Regions from separate parts of the Ideonella sp. genome, predicted to be linked through region 2. Evidence: predicted binding sites of a transcription regulator. Region 2 holds the regulator's gene; each other region holds the start of a gene.
What was found. Region 2 encodes FNR, which switches genes on or off when oxygen is low (the NO sensors DNR and NnrR bind a similar motif). Its sites were predicted from a motif close to TTGATNNNNATCAA; they were not measured.
Positions count from the first base shown of each region.

Region 1: ACE3SG_RS27735 (DUF2189 domain-containing protein) is a predicted target of FNR. The motif match lies at 3,124-3,137, and genes of this name have one in related genera.
Region 3: ACE3SG_RS05310 (MBL fold metallo-hydrolase RNA specificity domain-containing protein) is a predicted target of FNR. The motif match lies at 2,607-2,620, and genes of this name have one in related genera.

Region 1 covers NZ_JAYSDQ010000030.1:37,189-42,923, reverse strand. Annotated here, with positions in the region: gene ACE3SG_RS27745 (2OG-Fe(II) oxygenase) at 1-420, shown strand, start outside; gene ACE3SG_RS27740 (glycoside hydrolase family 30 beta sandwich domain-containing protein) at 607-2,010, opposite strand; gene ACE3SG_RS27735 (DUF2189 domain-containing protein) at 2,259-3,107, opposite strand; gene ACE3SG_RS27730 (hemerythrin domain-containing protein) at 3,260-3,754, shown strand; gene ACE3SG_RS27725 (hypothetical protein) at 3,756-3,884, shown strand; gene ACE3SG_RS27720 (sulfurtransferase) at 3,984-4,742, shown strand; gene ACE3SG_RS27715 (alpha/beta fold hydrolase) at 4,739-5,692, shown strand.
Region 2 covers NZ_JAYSDQ010000026.1:52,755-58,489, forward strand. Annotated here, with positions in the region: gene icd (NADP-dependent isocitrate dehydrogenase) at 1-112, opposite strand, end outside; gene ACE3SG_RS26255 (sulfite exporter TauE/SafE family protein) at 240-947, opposite strand; gene hemN (oxygen-independent coproporphyrinogen III oxidase) at 964-2,403, opposite strand; gene fnr (fumarate/nitrate reduction transcriptional regulator Fnr) at 2,503-3,288, shown strand; gene ACE3SG_RS26270 (hypothetical protein) at 3,347-3,610, opposite strand; gene ACE3SG_RS26275 (hypothetical protein) at 3,646-3,900, opposite strand; gene ccoG (cytochrome c oxidase accessory protein CcoG) at 3,958-5,517, opposite strand; gene ccoP (cytochrome-c oxidase, cbb3-type subunit III) at 5,533-5,735, opposite strand, start outside.
Region 3 covers NZ_JAYSDQ010000003.1:131,811-137,545, forward strand. Annotated here, with positions in the region: gene ACE3SG_RS05300 (sensor histidine kinase) at 1-1,553, opposite strand, end outside; gene ACE3SG_RS05305 (ABC transporter substrate-binding protein) at 1,566-2,552, opposite strand; gene ACE3SG_RS05310 (MBL fold metallo-hydrolase RNA specificity domain-containing protein) at 2,708-4,111, shown strand; gene ACE3SG_RS05315 (hypothetical protein) at 4,380-5,735, shown strand, end outside.

The DNA of each region.
Region 1 (5,735 bases), on a different contig from region 2:
ATGTTCTTCAACCGCGGCGAGAACGCGCTGTGCCAGCGCATTGAAAAGCGCATCGGCGCGCTGCTGAACTGGCCGGTGAAGAACGGCGAAGGCCTGCAGGTGCTGCACTACCGGCCCGGCGCTGAGTACAAGCCGCACCACGACTACTTCGACCCGGTGCACTCTGGTACGCCGACCATCCTGGCCCGCGGCGGCCAGCGCGTGGGCACGCTGGTGATGTACCTCAACACGCCCGAGAAGGGCGGCGGCACCACCTTCCCCGATGTCGGCCTCGAAGTGGCGCCGATCAAAGGCAACGCGGTCTTCTTCAGCTACCACGCCCCGCACGCCAGCACCAAGACGCTGCACGGCGGCGCGCCGGTGATCGAAGGCGAGAAGTGGGTCGCGACCAAGTGGCTGCGCGAGCGCGAGTTCATCTAGGCTAGGAGCCTTCGCGGCAGGCGCCGCGAAGGCTCCTAGCCTGCGGCTGTATGTTCGGCTCCCCCGAGCCCCCTCCACGAGGGAGCTCCGGTATGAATGGGCGCACCCTCCAGCCTCCCGCCGAGCGGGAGACTCCAGTCAGATTGACGATCTGAACGCCGCCTTCGTTGGCGGTGCCCCGGACATCTAGCCGGCAATTGTCTGAATGGCGTGGGCGGGGATCGTCAGCGCCACCTCTTGGGCGCCGATCTGCAGGCGATAGCTGACGGCCGCATCGCCGCTGTTCATCACCACCACCGCCAATTGGCGACCCGTGGGCCCTTGGGGGTTGACGAAGGCCGTGGTCTGAAGCGTGCTGCGGCTGCTGACCGCGCTGACGCGCTGAGCCCCGGGGCGGATGAATTTGGAGAAGTGGCCGAGGTAGGCGAAGCTGGGGGTGTAGGTCAGCTCGCCGGTCTTCGTGTCCGCATGCACCGGTGCGAAGCAGAAGTTGCCGACGTGGTTGGGGCCGCCGCGCTCGTCGAGCAGGATGTTCCAGTCCGTCCAGCCGACCGCGCCGCTGTTGAAGTCGGCGATCATCTGGCTGCCGTAGCGCTCGGCGTTCGGCCACCACTGCAGCCGCGCCGGGTCGAAGCGCTCGACCGTGGCCTCGGTCAACAGCAGGTTGACCTTCGGGTAGGCCTCGTGCACGGCGGCCACGTTGCGGTGCATCGGCTCGCCGCCGGCCCAGGTCTCGTACCAATGGAAGCCCACGCCCCAGACATAGGGCGCCGCCTCCGGGTCGCCCAGGATCGTGTGGGCGCGGTGCGTGATCAGGTCGCGGTTGTGGTCCCAGACAATGATCTTGCGGTCGCCCAGGCCTTCGCGCTGCATCGTCGGGCCGAGGTGGTTCTTCAGGAAATCGCGCTCTTCTTCGGCCGTGAAGATCATCGACTCCCAGGTCTGCTTGGCCATCGGCTCGTTCTGCACCGTGATGCCCCAGATGGGAACGCCTTCTTTCTCGTAGGCGCGGATGAACTTGGTGAAGTACAGCGCCCAGGCGCCGGCGTATTGCGGCAGCAGCTTGCCGCCTTGCAGCATGTTGGCGTTGTCCTTCATCCAGGCCGGGGCGCTCCAGGGGCTGGCAAAGGTGGTCACGCTGCCGCCGCCGGCAGCGGCCGTCTTCAGCGCGCGCTGCAGCAGCGGCAGGCGGTAGCGCCGGTCCGGCGCGATGTCGAACGAGGCGAGGGCGGCGTCGCCGTTGTTCACATAGGTGTAGCTGGCGCTGCTGAAGTCCGAGCTGTGGATGGTCGTGCGCAGCAGCGAATAGCCCAGGCCCTGGGCCGGGTCGAAGTAGGCCTTCAGCAGCTCGTCCTGCTTCGCCGGCGAGAGTTTGGCAAAGACCTCGGCCGCGGCATCGGTGACCGCACCGCCGATGCCCAGCAGCGTCTGAAAGCGCAGGGCCGGGTTGACGAAGACCGACACGTCGCCCTCGGGCGGCTGGGCGCCGCTGCCCAGTGGCAGGGTGGCGGTCAGGGCCAGGCGCTGGGGCGAGCCTTGGGCGGTGGTGAAGACCTGCAGGCTGCGGGGCGGGGCGGTGGGCGTGGGCATGGCGATAGGGGTGTCGCCCGCACGCACCGGGCCGCTTGCCAGCAGCCAGCAGGTGGACAGGGCAAGGGCCAGGGCAGATGAACGAGCGGTCATGGTCGACAGTCGGGAAACGGGCTGACGGCGGGCCGGGCAGGCGGCGGCCAGCCCTCGAAGCCGCTATTCTGACTGAAATTGGAACCGGTTCCGTTTTGGGGCGCCGCCTGGATTCTTGGGCCGGGTGCATCGGCCAAAGCCTGCAGCCGCGCGGCTCAGGTGGTGGGTGAAGGCTCGTCGCGGCCCACTGCCTGGCGGTAGGCGTGCCAGCTGGCATGGCCGGCCACCGGCCCCAGCACCAGCAGGCCGGCAAAGCCGGGCAGCATCGCCAGCACGACCGTCACGGTCAGCAGCGCGCCCCACAGCAGCATCACGCCGGGCTGGGTCAGCACCAGGTGCAGGCTGGTCAGGCCGGCGGTGATCGCATCGGTGGGCCGGTCGAGGATCATCGGCATCGACACCACGCTGATCGCGAAGATCAGCCCGGCGAACACCGCGCCCACCAGCAGGTAGGCGATGACGAAGTTCAGGTTGTCGGGTGCCAGCAGCGCCAGCAACGAGCCCTGGAAGTCGGGCATGCCGTCGAAGCTCAACGCAAAGACCACCAGCGACGCGCGGCCCCACAGCATCTCCAGCACCAGCAGCACGAAGCCGAAGATCGCCAGCGTGCCGGTCTGCATGTGCCAGGCCTGCAGCGACGCCCGCAGCGACGGGCGTTCACCGCGCTCCAGCGCCTGGCTGGCGTGGTAGAGCCCCAGGCACAGGAACGGGCCGAGCAGCAGAAAGCCGGCCGACAAGGCCAGCGTGTACGCCGGTGCCCGCTGGAACACCAGCATCAGCGCCCAGCCCATCAGCACGAACGCCGCGCCATAGAACAGGCCGATCGCCGGTGCGCGCGTGAAATCGCGCCAGCCCAGCGCCAGCCAATGCCAGGGGGCCGACCAGGGCAGCTTGTTCAGCGGCGGCGTGAGGGCCACGTCGACCCGGGCCGGGGCGTCGCCCGGCGTGGGGGTGGCGGCGCCTCGCGCGGGGTCGGCGTCGTGCGGCAGCGATTCAGGGCTCATGCGCCGAGGCTAGGCGTTGACGCGCGTCAAGTCCATCGGGCCCATCCCACACCCGGGGGCCCCTGAGCGCCGCCCGGGCGCCGTGCGTGGCACATGGTTTGCCATGGCATCGCCACCACCCTGTTTCTCAACCCACCCTGAAAGCCATCGCCATGGAACGCAAGAATTCGACCCGCACCACGAACACCAAAGTCGACGCCACCGCGCTGCTGCGCGCCGATCACAAGCTGGTCAGCGAGCTGTTCGAGCAATACGAAAAGAGCCGCTCGCCAGACAAGAAGAAAGGCCTGGTGGCGCAGATCTGCATGGAGTTGACCGTGCATGCGCAGATCGAGGAAGAGATCTTCTACCCGGCCGTGAAGGCCGCGCTGAACGACGCCGAGCTGGTGCCGGAAGCGCGCGTCGAGCACGAGACGTTGAAGACGCTGATCGCGCAGATCGAAGGGGCCGAGCCGGACGGCGAAGACTACGACGCGCGCGTCAAGGTGCTGTCCGAATACGTGAAGCACCACGTCAAGGAAGAGCAGTCGGAGATGTTCCCCAAGGCCAAGGCGTCGAGCAAGCTCGACCTGAAGGCCCTGGGGCAGCAGATGCAGGAGCGCAAGGAGGCGCTGAAGGCCGAGACCTCGGCACGGCTGGACGCTTGAGGTGTGGCTGCTGGCCGCCGATGACAAAGGGCACTGGCGGTTGCTGCAGTTGCCGCAACTTCTGCTGGGCGGCGGCAGCCCGGGCGTGCTCGACGTGGCACCGGCGCCGGACCTGACCCCGGTGGCCTGAGTCAGGCGCCAGCGCGGCGCGTTTCACGGCGGCGGTGGCGCGCGACGCGCGGGCGCGGTCTGGGCGCGCCGGCCCGGGGCGGCCACCTAGAATCCGCCGATGACGGCTGCCGTGCTCAATGTCTCTGCCTACCGCTTCGTGACGCTGGATGCGCTCGAAGCACGTCGCCAACGCCTGTACGACGATGCGCTGGCCGCTGGCCTGAAGGGCACGGTGCTGCTGGCCGAAGAGGGCATCAACCTGTTCCTCGCCGGGCCTGAAGCCGCGTTGCGCGGCTGGCTGGCCCGCCTGCGCGAAGACCCGCCGTTCGCCGGGCTCGACGCCAAGGAAAGCTGGAGCGAGACGCCGCCGTTTCAGCGCCTGAAGGTCAAGGTCAAGCGCGAGATCATCCGCATGAACATGCCGGCCGTGCGGCCCTCGGCCGGGCGTGCGCCGGCGGTGGCGCCGGCCACGCTGGCCCGCTGGCTCGACGCCGGCCACGACGACGACGGCCGGCCGGTGGTGATGCTGGACACCCGCAACGGCTTCGAGGTCGATGCCGGCGCCTTCGACGGCGCGCTCGATTGGCGCCTGCACCGGTTTTCCGACTTCCCCGCCGCCCTGGCCGCGCACCGCGAAGAGCTGGCCGGCAAGACGGTGGTCAGCTACTGCACCGGCGGCATCCGCTGCGAAAAAGCCGCGCTGGTGATGCAGGCCCTGGGCGTCGAGCACGGCTACCAGCTGGAAGGCGGCATCCTGCGCTATTTCGAGCAGACTGAAGGCGCCCCGCACTGGCATGGCCGCTGTTTCGTCTTCGACGAGCGCGAAGAGCTGGCGACCGACCTGCACCCCGAAACCCCCCACGAGATCGCCGCATGATGATGTTGCTCTGGCGCGCCTTCGGCGTGCTGCTGATGCTGACCGCGATCGCGGTGCCGCTGGCCCGCGCGCCCGACCGGCCGGTCGAGACGCTGGTGGCGCGCTGGGCGCCGGCGCCGTCGGACTTCGTCGAGGTCAAGGGCCAGATGGTGCACCTGCGCGACGAGGGCCCCCGCAACGACCAGGCGCCGATCGTGCTGATCCACGGCACCTCGGCCAGCCTGCACACCTGGGAGGGCTGGGTCGCGGCGCTGAAGACGCAGCGCCGGGTGATCAGCTTCGACCTGCCGGGCTTCGGCCTGACGGGCCCTTTCACCGGCGACTACGCGCACGACGACTACCGCGGCGACGCGCTGGCCCGCTTCACGCTCGACCTGATGGACCAGTTGCACGTGCAGCACGCGGTGCTGGCCGGCAACTCGCTCGGCGGCGAGGTGGCCTGGCGGGTGGCCTCGCTGGCGCCGGCGCGGGTGGACAAGCTGGTGCTGGTCGACGCGGCCGGCTACGACTTCGTGCCCGAGGACATGCCGGTGGGCTTTCGCCTCGCGCGGCTGCCGGTCGTCAGTGCCCTGAGCGAATGGTTCCTGCCGCGCGGCATGGTCGAAGCCAGCGTGCAGAGCGTGTACGGCGAGCCGGCCAAGGTGACCGCCGCGCTGGTCGACCGCTATTTCGAGCTGACGCTGCGCGAAGGCAACCGCCACGCACTGCGCCTGCGCATGCAGCAGCTGGAGATGGGCCAGGATGCGGCGCGCATCGCGGCGCTGAAGCAGCCGACGCTGATTCTCTGGGGCGGGCGCGACCGCCTGATCCCGCCGCCCAACGGTCAGCGCTTCGCGCGCGACATCGCCGGCAGCCGGCTGGTCGTCTTTCCCGAGCTGGGCCATGTGCCGCACGAGGAAGACCCGGCCCGCACCGTCGAGGTGGTCAAGGACTTTCTGGGCCTGAAGTGAACGCCTCGGCGCGCCCCGGCCCTGAGGTGAACCCCGTTGCCAG
Region 2 (5,735 bases):
TGCCATCACCCTCGATGTACGGAATGATCGGGTTGTTCGGGACGTTGAGCGAGAAGTCCGCATTCACGGTGATCTTCTGCCCGCCCTCGGGCACCTTGATGTGCTGGTACATGTCGCTTTGCTCCGCGCGTCGCTGTTTGTGAAAGGGGTTTTCGGAACCTGAAATTCTAGTTCAGGCTGCCTGTCAGTCCGCTGACCACCCCCAGGGGCCGGCGGGTCTACCCAGGGGCCTGCCGGTCTCAACCGACGCAATAGATGGCGATCTGCCGGATCACGTCGTGACCCAGCGCCCAGACCGAGGCCGCGGCGAGCAGCGCGCCGGCCAGGCGGATGGCGCCGGCCTGCACGCCGGCCGAGAGCACCTGGCCATTGGCCGTGGCCCAACGGCTCCACAGCCAGGGCGCCACGCCCAACGCGGGCGCCGAGGCGATGGCGAACACCGCCATCACCGCCGCGCCGCCGGCGGCGTTGTTGGCCAGGGCGGCCACCACGAGCGCCGACTGCAGCAAGCCGCAAGGCCAAGCCACCCAGGCCAGCCCCACCCCGCCGGCCTTGGCCGGGCCGGTCATGCGCTGCCAGCCTTGCGCGTCGGGCTGCGCCGCGCGTTGCGCCCCGCGGCCGGCGCGTTCGAGCCAATCGGGCTGCCGACCCCGGATCAGCAACCACAGGCCCAGGGCCAGCGCCGCCACATGCAGCAGCGCCCACAGCGGGCGCAGCGCCGGGCTCAGCTGGCTCCAGTGCGACAGGGCCGCCACGCTGGCGGCCGCCACCGCGCCGGCCAGCGCGTAGCCGGCCAGCCGCCCCAGGTGGAAGGCCGACCAGGCGTTGCGCGCCGAGCCGCCGCAGGCGCGAACGGCGGCCATGCTGGGGGCACCGCACATCGCCGCGCAGTGCAGCGAGCCGGCCAGCCCCATCAGCAAGGCGGTCAGCGCCAGGGCGGCGGTCATCGCGGCAGCAGGCGGCTCAGATGATGCGCGAGAAGCGCTCGCGCACCTTGTCGGCCTGCAGGTGCTTGTCGAAGACCATCGCGATGGCCCGCACCACGAACCAGCCCGACGCGGTCACCTGCAGCGCGCCCGGCTCCACGGTGACCAGCCCTTCGGCCGCGAAGGTGGCGAGATCGCCCAGCTCGGCCCGGAAGTAGTCGCGGAAGTTCACCAGGTAGGCCAGCTCGATCGACTCGAACTCGACCCGCCCTTGGCACATCAGCGCCATGATCACGGCCCGGCGCAGCAGGTCGTCGCGGGTCAGTGCCAGGCCCCGCACGGTGGGCAGCTGGCCGTGGCGGATCGCGTCGTAGTACTCGGGCAGCGTCTTCGCGTTCTGGCTGTAGGTGGCGCCCATGCGGCCGATGGCCGACACGCCCAGGCCGATCAAATCGCAGTCGGGCTGCGTGCTGTAGCCCTGGAAGTTGCGGTGCAACCGGCCCTGCCGCTTGGCGGCGGCCAGCGCGTCGTCGGCGAGCGCGAAGTGGTCCATGCCGATGTAGCTGTAGCCATGGCCCATGAAGCCCGCGATCGCGCCGGACAGCATGGCCACCCGGTCGCCCGGCGGCGGCAGCATCGCCGCTTCAATGCGGCGCTGCGGCTTGAAGCGTTGCGGCAGGTGCGCGTAGGCATACAGCGCGATGCGGTCGGGCCGCAACTCGGCCACCTGCGCCACGGTGTGGGCGAACGAGGCCGGCGTCTGTTTCGGCAGGCCGTAGATCAGGTCGGTGTTGATCGACTCGTAGCCCAGCGCGCGAGACGCCAGGATCAGGTCGCGCACGCTTTCGAAGCTCTGCACCCGGTGCACGGCCTTCTGCACCTCGGGGTCGAAATCCTGCACGCCGAAACTGAGCCGGTTGAAGCCCATGCGCCGGAAGGCCGCCAGGCGCTCGGCGGTCACCGTGCGCGGGTCGACCTCGATCGACACCTCGGCATTCGGGGTCAGGCGAAACGCATCGTTCAGCTCGGCCATCAGGCCTTCGAGCTCGGCGTCGCTCAAGAAGGTGGGCGAACCGCCGCCCAGGTGCAGCTGCGACACCGGCTGCGGCGCACCCAGCACCTTGGCATACAGCGCGATCTCGGCGCGCAGCGCCAGCAGGTATTCGGCGGCGCGATCGTGGTGCTTGGTGATGACCTTGTTGCAGGCGCAGTAGTAGCACAACGATTCGCAGAACGGGATGTGCACGTACAGCGACAGCGGCGTGCGGGCGCCGACGCAGGCCCCGTCGGCGCGCTGGCGCAAGGCCTGTTCAAGGTCGGCCGGGCCGAAGGCCTCGACGAACCGGTCGGCCGTGGGGTACGAGGTGTAACGCGGCCCCGGCACGTCGAAGCGGCGCAACAACGAAAGCGGCAGGCCGCCCGGCGTCGACTCGGGAGTGGCAATGCCGGCAGCAGGGGCAACGGTCAGATCAGGCATGGGGCCAATCGTGCCGCGCAGTGCCGGCCCGGCGCTTGATCTGGCGCAAGCCGACGGGGGCCCCTGCGGCGAAAAATTGCGCCGTTGTTGAGGATGATCATGCCCACTGCCGACCCCTGCCCTTTCCCCCCGCGCGAGCCCGGCGCGGCCGCCACGGAACGCGCCCGCGAACGGGCTGGCGCCTTCAACGTGGCCTGCTCCAGCTGCAACCTGCGCGAGCTGTGCCTGCCGGTGGGCTTGTCGAGCACCGACCTCGCCCGGCTGGACCAGCTGGTGGCCACGCGCCGCACCGTGGCCCGGGGCGACACGCTGTTTCGCGCCGGTGAGCCTTTCCAGTCGCTCTTTGCGGTGCGCACCGGTTTCTTCAAGACCCGGGTCTCGTCCGAAGACGGGCGCGACCAGGTGACCGGCTTCCAGATGGCCGGCGAGTTGCTGGGCCTGGACGGGATCAGCGGCGACCGCCACACCTGCGACGCCGTGGCGCTGGAAGACTCGCAGGTCTGCGTGATCCCCTTTGCCGAGCTGGAGCACCTGTCGCGCGAGTTCGGCGACCTGCAGCGCCAGTTCCACAAGATCATGAGCCGCGAGATCGTGCGCGACCACGGCGTGATGCTGCTGCTGGGCAGCATGCGCGCCGAAGAGCGCCTGGCGGCCTTTCTGCTGAACCTGACCCAGCGCCTGCAGTCGCGCGGCTTCTCGGCCTCGGCGCTGGTGCTGCGCATGACGCGCGAAGAGATCGGCAGCTACCTCGGGCTGAAGCTCGAAACGGTCAGCCGCACGTTCTCGAAGTTCCAGGAAGACGGGCTGCTGCAGGTCAGGCAGCGCCAGATCCGCATCATCAACCAGGCTGGACTGCAGCAGCTGGTCAACGGCGCCACCTGCTGAGCGCAAGCCACCGGCTGGGCGCCATGCCGTCACGGCGCCCATCGGCGCCGCGCGCCGCTCACTCGACGTTCGGGTGGGTCAGGAAATGGGTGATCGTCGACGCGAGCGCGATCACCAGCCAGAACAACAGGAAAGCCACCGAGTAGACGGTTGTCGGCTGCCAGTCTGCCGAATCGGCACCGGCCCATGAAAGCTGGTGGGGGTCGACGACGGCAAAGACCAGCATCTCAAGCACGCCCGCCATCAGGAAGGCCGGCCAGAGGATGCACAGCCAGCGCACCGGCGGCGCAACATCGATCTCTGCCACGTGGTGGTGGGGCATGGCGGCTCCCCCGTTTGGCGCCACGGTGTCACCCATCAGGGCTTGGCGGTGGCGGCGTGGTTGCGTGCCTGCAGCGCGGGCGTCATCGCGTCCGGCGCGGCCGAGCGCTCGCTCACACCGCCACGCTCTTGCAGATTCAGCACGGGGTCGGCCCCACGCGCGGCGATGACCGCAGTCACCAGGCTGGCGACCACCACGACCAGCGGGCCGCCGATCATCAGCCACACCATCGGCTCACGCCACCAGGCGCGCGCCTGCAGCGCCTGGTCTTGCGTACGGGTCGCATTCATCGCTTCACTCCTCTGGGCCACCTTCGTTGGCGGCCAGTGTTGGACCGTGCCGCTCTCTCAGCGCGGCACCACAAAGCTGGATTTCTCGCTCACCTGCGCCGGCGGCTCAGCCCCGACAGACTCACGTTCTACACGAAATTCGATCGGGTGGGGGCCGGCACCCACCTGGGCGGCCGATTCTGGCGGCAACTGCAACGCCACCGTCAGCCACCTTGCCTCGGCCGGCGCGAGCGTCAACTCGCTGCCCCGCGCCAGGGCCAGCCCTGGCAGGCCTTGCGCGCTGACACGGTAGTGCTGCGGTGTCTCGGTCACGTTCATCACCTGCAGCCGGAAGACATTCTCGACCCGGCCGTCTTCGACCAGGCGCGCCAGCGAGGCGCGGTCGCGCACCACGTCGACCCGGAACGGGCTGCGCAGCGCCAGGCTGGCCACGAAGGCCCCGGCGATCAGCAGCATCACCGTGCTGTAGATCAGCACCCGCGGCCGCAGCACCCGCTGCAGGATCTGGCGCCAGCCCAGGTGCTCGGCGAGGCTGTTCTCGGTGGCGTAGCGGATCAGCCCGCGCCGATAAGGCCCCCTGGCCGCCGCATCGCCGCCGCTCGCGGTGGACGCGGCAGCTTGGGGCAGCCCGGCGGCCATCTTGTCCATGATGCCGTCGCACACGTCGATGCAGGCGGCGCAGCCGATGCACTCGTACTGCAGGCCCTTGCGGATGTCGATGCCGGTCGGGCAGACCTGCACGCACAGCCCGCAGTCGACGCACGCGCCCTGCGTGGCCGCCGCCGGATCGCCCTTGCGCAGCCTTGCGCCGCGCGGCTCGCCGCGCTTCGTGTCGTAGCTGATGATCAGCGTGTCGCGGTCGAACATCGCGCTCTGGAAGCGCGCGTAGGGGCACATGTACTTGCAGACCTGCTCGCGCATGTAGCCGGCGTTGCCGTAGGTGGCAAAGCCGTAGAACAGCACCCAGAACCACTCCCACGGGCCGAAGCCCAGGGTCAGCGCCTCTTGCGCCAGGCTGCGGATCGGCGTGAAGTAGCCGACGAAGGTGAAGCCGGTCCACAGCCCGATGGCCAGCCAGACCGTCTGCTTGCCGCCCTTGCGGGCCAGGCGCTCCCAGGTCCAGGGGCTCTTGTCGAGCTTCATCCGCTGGGCCCGGTCGCCCTCGAACTTCTGCTCGACCCACATGAACATCTCGGTGTAGACCGTCTGCGGGCAGGCGTAGCCGCACCACAGACGCCCGGCCACCGCGGTGAACAGGAACAAGGCGTAGGCCGAGAGGATCAGCAGGCCCGTCAGGTAGATGAAGTCCTGCGGGTAGAGCACCAGGCCGAAGATGTAGAAGCGCCGCGAGACCAGGTCGAGCAGCACCGCCTGGCGGTCGTTCCAGACCAGCCACGGCATGCCGTAGAACACCAGCTGCGTAGCCCAGACCAGCAGCCAGCGCCAGGTGGCGAAGGTGCCGCTGACCGCGCGCGGGTAGATCTTGTTCTGCTTCTGGTACAGCGAGACAAGAACGCCGCTGCCCTCGCCCTCGCCTGCACCGGCCTCAGCCGGCGCGGGGGCGATCGGGATCACGCGAGCCGCTGGCTTGCTGGCCGTCGGTTCAAGCATACGCATGGGCCTGCATCACGATCACTGCCCGGCCACCTGGGTGGGGTGCGACAGGCTCCAGACATAGGCCGTCAGCACCTCGACCTGCTCGGGCGTCAGGCGCTGGGCCTGCGGCGGCATCACGTTGGTCTTGCCGCCGTTGATCATCGCGAGGATCGCCGGCTCGCCCCAGCCGTGCAGCCAGATCTTGTCGGTCAGGTTCGGCGCGCCGATGGCGGCGTTGC
Region 3 (5,735 bases), on a different contig from region 2:
ATTCGCAGGCCGCTGGGATCGCTCTCGAAAAGCACCTTGATGCAACCACGCCGGCCGTCGGGAAACCCGTGCTTGAAACTATTGCTGACCAGCTCGGTCAGCAGCAGGCCAAGGGGGATGGCGACATCCATGCTGACATCGAGCGTAGGTGCCTCGACGGTCACGCGCACTTCACTGGTCGATCGACCTGAACCCATCGTCAGCTGGTCGGCCAAGGCGCCCACGTACGCCGGCAATGACACGCCGCGGAGGCTGGAAGAGCCATAGAGCTGCTCATGAACCAGCGCCATTGACCGCACCCGCAGCGCCATGTCCTGCAGCGCCGCCCGCGCACTGTCGTCGCGAACATTGCGGCCCTGGAGACTGAGTAGGCTCTGCACCACCTGCAGGTTGTTCTTGACGCGGTGATAGACCTCCTTCAGCAACGTTTCCTTCTCTTCAAGTGCTCTAGCGAGCTTCTGCTCGCTGTTCACCCGCTCGGTCACGTCTGTCACCAGCACGAAGAAGCCGTCGACACGCCCTTGATGCTCGTCGGGGATATAGGCAGCCTGGCTGTGACGCACGACGCCGTCGGGTCCGGGAATGCTGCGTGCAAAGTCCTGTCGTTGACCGGCCAGAGCGGCGTCGATGAACGGCTTGTTCTTCTGGAACAAATCGGGGCCCAGCAAGTCAGCGAGCCTGCGACCACGGATTTCTTCGGGTGACTTGCCAAACCACCGCCTGTAATCGGCATTGGCAAAGCGGTTGGTGAGGTTGCGATCCCAATAGCCGATCATGGCCGGCAGGTTGTCGGTCACGAGCCTCAGCATGGCCTCACTGGATCTGAGGGCTGCGTCGCGCTCCTCGAGCTGGGCAGCCATTTGGTCGAAGCGGCGAGAGAGGTCGCCCAGTTCGTCCTTGGCGTTGCTGCCGGCGCGGGCCGAGAGGCGGCCGGCCGCCACCGCGTCCATCGATCGGCTCAACCTCGTCAGAGGTGACAGCACCTGTCGCGAAAGATGCCAGCCCAAGAGCCCGAATACCAGCGCCAGCAGCGATGGCAGCACGAGGGCGAGCCACATCAAACGCTGCTCGGCAGCGTTGCGCCGCAGCGTAGAGGCTCTTTCACGCTGGTAGGCATTCTCGGCAATGGTCTCGGCGCCCGTGAGGAGGCGATCCACCAGCAACTCCCTGCGCCTGGCCTGCAATGCGGAACCGCCGCTCACGTTCGACATGTCGGTCAGCTGGGCGAATGTCTCCGACAGGCTCGCCACATCGTCACCCGGGGTTTGACTGTGCTCACGCTTCATCTCCACGGCCAAGCTGGCGGCATTGGCCTGGGCAAGCAGCTGATAGCGCGCCAGCCACTGCTGCCGCGCTCGGGGTTCGCCGTACAGCAAGTAGTCCTGCGTGAGAACCAACAGCCCCGTCACCTCGCGTGCTGTGGTCGTCGCAAGTTCCTGTTCGAGCGCAACACGGCTGGCTTCCCGTGCTGACCATGTGAGCGTCACCAAGGCAATGACCCCAACGATCCCGGCCACACTCGCAAGGACGACAAACTGAGAACGTAGCCGCATGGTGCGAAGACCCTAGCGGACGATGCTTACCGCGCCGGCCCGAACGTGCTTGAGGGGCTCAGGCCGCAGATACTCGAGGAAGTTGGGGGTCTTGCCGGTGGCGAGGCCGCCGCGGACGGCCCACCGTGCCTGCCCCTCCAGGCCGGTGATCAACGACTGACGCAGCTCCAGCTCGAAGTCAATGTCTTTCAGCACCCCGTCTACGGTGGGGGTGTCCAGCGCAAGCCGGCGACGCAAGATGGCACGCGCCTCTTCTGGGCTTTCGGCAATGAACTGAATGGCCTTGTCCAGCGCGCGGCAAAGCCCTTGCAGTTCAGCGTCGCGTTGACCGTGCAGGGCGTATGCCGCCACGACGTTCCATGTATCGGTCTGCACGCCATTGCTGGGCAGCATTCGCACTTGCTGCGCTTGGTTGTTCAGCACGCTGGATGCAAAGGGCTCGAAAACGGCCAGCGCATCAACGGCGCCCGACGCCAGAGACGGCCCCACGCTGGACGACTCGACAGGGACGATCTTCACGCGCACGGGATCGACACCCGCGGTCAGCAGGCTCATCTCCAGGAAGTAGTGGGCTGAGGTGCCCACGAAAGTGCCGACCCGTCGATCCTGCAGATCGGCCACGCTGGCGATCCCGAGCCCGCGCCGCGCAATGATCTTGCTGAAGTTGTGCATCGTCGCCATCGTGGCCAGTATCGAGAACTTCGCCCCGCTCAGGCTGGCGAAGACGATGGGCGAATCGGCGCTGGTCGCCAGTTGCGCCTGCCCCTTGAGCATTCGGTCAAGGCATTGACGCCCGATATCGCAATCGGCAATCTGAAGGTCCAGCTTCTCGGCAGAGAAGTAGCCTTTTGCCTCGGCCACATAGATGGGCATGCTGAGCGGCAGCTTGGCGACGGCGAACACCAAGGCCTCGGAGGCTTGAGCAGGGGTCACACCGAAGAGTGTCGCCACGAGCGCCATTGGCGCCGGCCAGACGCCCACACCAGTCTTTGCCCGCATGTACAACCCCTACTTCATGCCATCTCATGGTCCGTCCAAAGGCGGCGGGAGAGCTTGAGGTTCGTCAATTCCGGCCAGGGAGCGCCGCACGGCTCGTGAGCTGGACAACTTGGCATGCTGTGAGACGATGCAATGATCCTGGCTTGCACACCATCATGAAAATCAGCTTCATCGGCGCTGCCCAAGAGGTGACCGGTTCGTGCTTTCTGGTCGAGAGCGGCGAACTGCGTTTTCTGGTCGATTGCGGCATGCGCCAGGGCGGGCGCGAGGCGCGCGAGCGCAACCTGCAGCCCTGGCCCTTCGAGCCGCGCGACATCGACTTCGTGCTGCTGACCCATGCACACATCGACCACAGCGGCCTGCTGCCGCGGCTGTGTGCGCTCGGCTTTCGCGGGCCCGTCTTCACGACCACGGCCACGGCCGACCTGCTGTCGGTGATGCTGCTGGACAGTGCCTTCATCCAGGAGTCGGACTGGGCCCGTGCGCAGCGCGACCATGCGCGCGGCCGCGGCCGGCCGGGCCCGGTGCCCGAGCTGCTGTACACCGTGGCACAGGCCGAAGCCTGCCTCGAACAGCTCGAAGGCGTGGCCTACGACACCGAGGTGCAGCCGCATGAGGCGGTGCGCTGCCGCTTTCGCGACGCCGGCCACATCCTCGGCTCGGCGATCCTCGAAGTCTGGGTGACCGAGCCCGACCGCACACGCAAGCTCGTGTTCTCCGGCGACCTGGGCCAACCCGGCCGGCCGGTCGTGCGCGACGCCACGCCGATCGAGCAGGCCGACGTGCTGCTGGTCGAGTCGACCTATGGCAACCGCCTGCACCGCCCGCTGCAAGAGACGATCGACGAGCTGGCGCAGGTGATCGAAGACACGCTGCGGCGCCGGCAGGGCAACATCATCATCCCGGCCTTCGCGCTCGGGCGCACGCAAGAGCTGCTGTTCCTGCTGGCCGACCTGCGGCGCCAGGGCCGGCTGCCGCCGATGCAGGTCTTCGTCGATTCGCCGATGGCCGACAAGGTGACCGCGATCACGCTGTCGCACCCCGAGTTCCTGGACGACGAGACGCGCGAGATGCTGGCGCTGCGGCGCTCGCCGCCCCAAGGGCTGAGCCTTCGTTTCACCAAGAGCGTCGACGAGTCGATGGCGCTGAACCAGATCAAGGCGGGCGCGATCATCGTCGCGGCCAGCGGCATGTGCGATGCCGGCCGCATCAAGCACCACCTTCGGCACAACCTGGGCCGCGCCGAGTGCGCCATCGTCATCATCGGCTTCCAGGCCGAAGGCACGCTGGGCCGGCGCCTGGTCGATGGTGAGAAGCGCGTCAGGCTGCTGGGCGAAGAACACGCCGTGCGCGCCAGCGTGCACACGATCGGTGGGCTGTCGGCCCATGCCGACCGCGCGGCGCTGCTGGGCTGGCTGGGCCACTTCAAGGCGCCGCCGGCCCGCACCTTCGTCGTTCACGGCGAGGCCAGCACCGCCTGCGGCTTTGCCGACACGATCGCCCAGCAGTTCGGCTGGGCGGTCGAGGCCCCGGCCGCCGGCAGCCACGTGGACCTGTGACGCCAGCGTAGGCGGGCGAGCCCCGTGCGGCACGCCGCGCCCGCAGCGGTGCGGCTTCACCGCAGCGTTGCCCGCCCCGCCCTCTCCGCACAAACCCTGTTCCTGCCGAGAGACCTCGTTACCAAATTGTGGCCAACCGTGAAAGCGGTTTCAATCAGAATGGGTCGGCCGGCCGGTAGGGCGGCCGCCTGCATCGAATGCGTCGATCGAGTGTTGGTTTGGACGAGACACGGGGCGACACGCTCGCCCGATCAAACGAGGAGAGTTCATGAACATGAGACAAGCCCGGCCGACGCATGTCGGCGGCCTGAACTGGATCTGTGCCGCGGCGCTTGCCGCGCTGTCGGTATCGTCGGCGCACGCCGTCGACCTGGGCCCCAACGTCGTGATCTTCGACAACACGATGAGCACGGCCACCGTGCAGGCCAAGCTGGACCAGATCTTTGCCCAGCAAGAGACCAACCAGTTCGGCACGCAGCGCTATGCGCTGATGTTCAAGCCCGGACGCTACCAGGTCAACGCCAACGTCGGCTTCTACACCTCGGTGATGGGCGTGGGCCAGCACCCGCAGGACGTGGCGATCGACGCGGTCACGGTCGATGCCGGCTGGTTCGGCGGCAACGCGACGCAGAACTTCTGGCGCTCGGTCGAGAACGTCAGCGTCACGCCGATCAACGGCGGCACCCGCTGGGCCGTGGCGCAGGCCGCGCCGATGCGCCGGGTCTGGGTCAAGGGCAACCTGAACCTGTCGCCCACCAACTACGGCTGGGCCAGCGGCGGCTACATCGCCGATTCGCGCATCGACGCGCAGGTGCAGCCCTACTCGCAGCAGCAGTGGTTCACACGTGACAGCCAGATCGGCAGCTGGCTCAACGGCGTGTGGAACATGGTCTTCACGGGTGTGATCGGCGCGCCGGCCAACAGCTTCCCGAACCCGGTCTACACGACGATCGCGCAAAGCCCGGTCACGCGCGAAAAGCCGTACCTCTACATCGACGGCGCCGGCGAGTACCAGGTCTTCGTGCCCTTCCTGCGCAACAACTCGGCCGGCACCACCTGGTCGCCCACCGGGCAGACGCCGGGCCAGGCCGTGCCGCTGACGAAGTTCTACATCGCCAAGCCGGGCGTTACCGCGGCGCAGCTGAACACGCAGCTGCAGGCCGGCATGCACCTGCTGTTCACGCCGGGCGTGTACCACCTGGACCAGACGCTGTCGGTCAAGAAGGCGAACACGATCGTGATGGGCCTGGGTTATGCCACGCTGATCCCCGACAACGGCGTGACCGCGATGAAGGTCGCCGACGTCGACGGCGTCAAGATCGCCAGCCTGCTGTTCGATGCCGGCCCGGTCAAGTCGCCGGTGCTGCTGCAGCTGGGACCGAAGAAGTCCGCTGGCTCGCACGCCGCCAACCCGACCTCGGTGCAGGACGTGTTCTTCCGCATCGGTGGCGCCGGTGTCGGCAAGGCCGCGACCAGCCTCGAGGTCAACAGCGACGACGTGCTGATCGACCACGTCTGGGCCTGGCGTGCCGACCACGGCACCGGCGTGGGCTGGACCACCAACACCGCGGCCACCGGCGTCATCGTCAACGGCAAGAACGTGACGGCCTACGGCCTGTTCGTC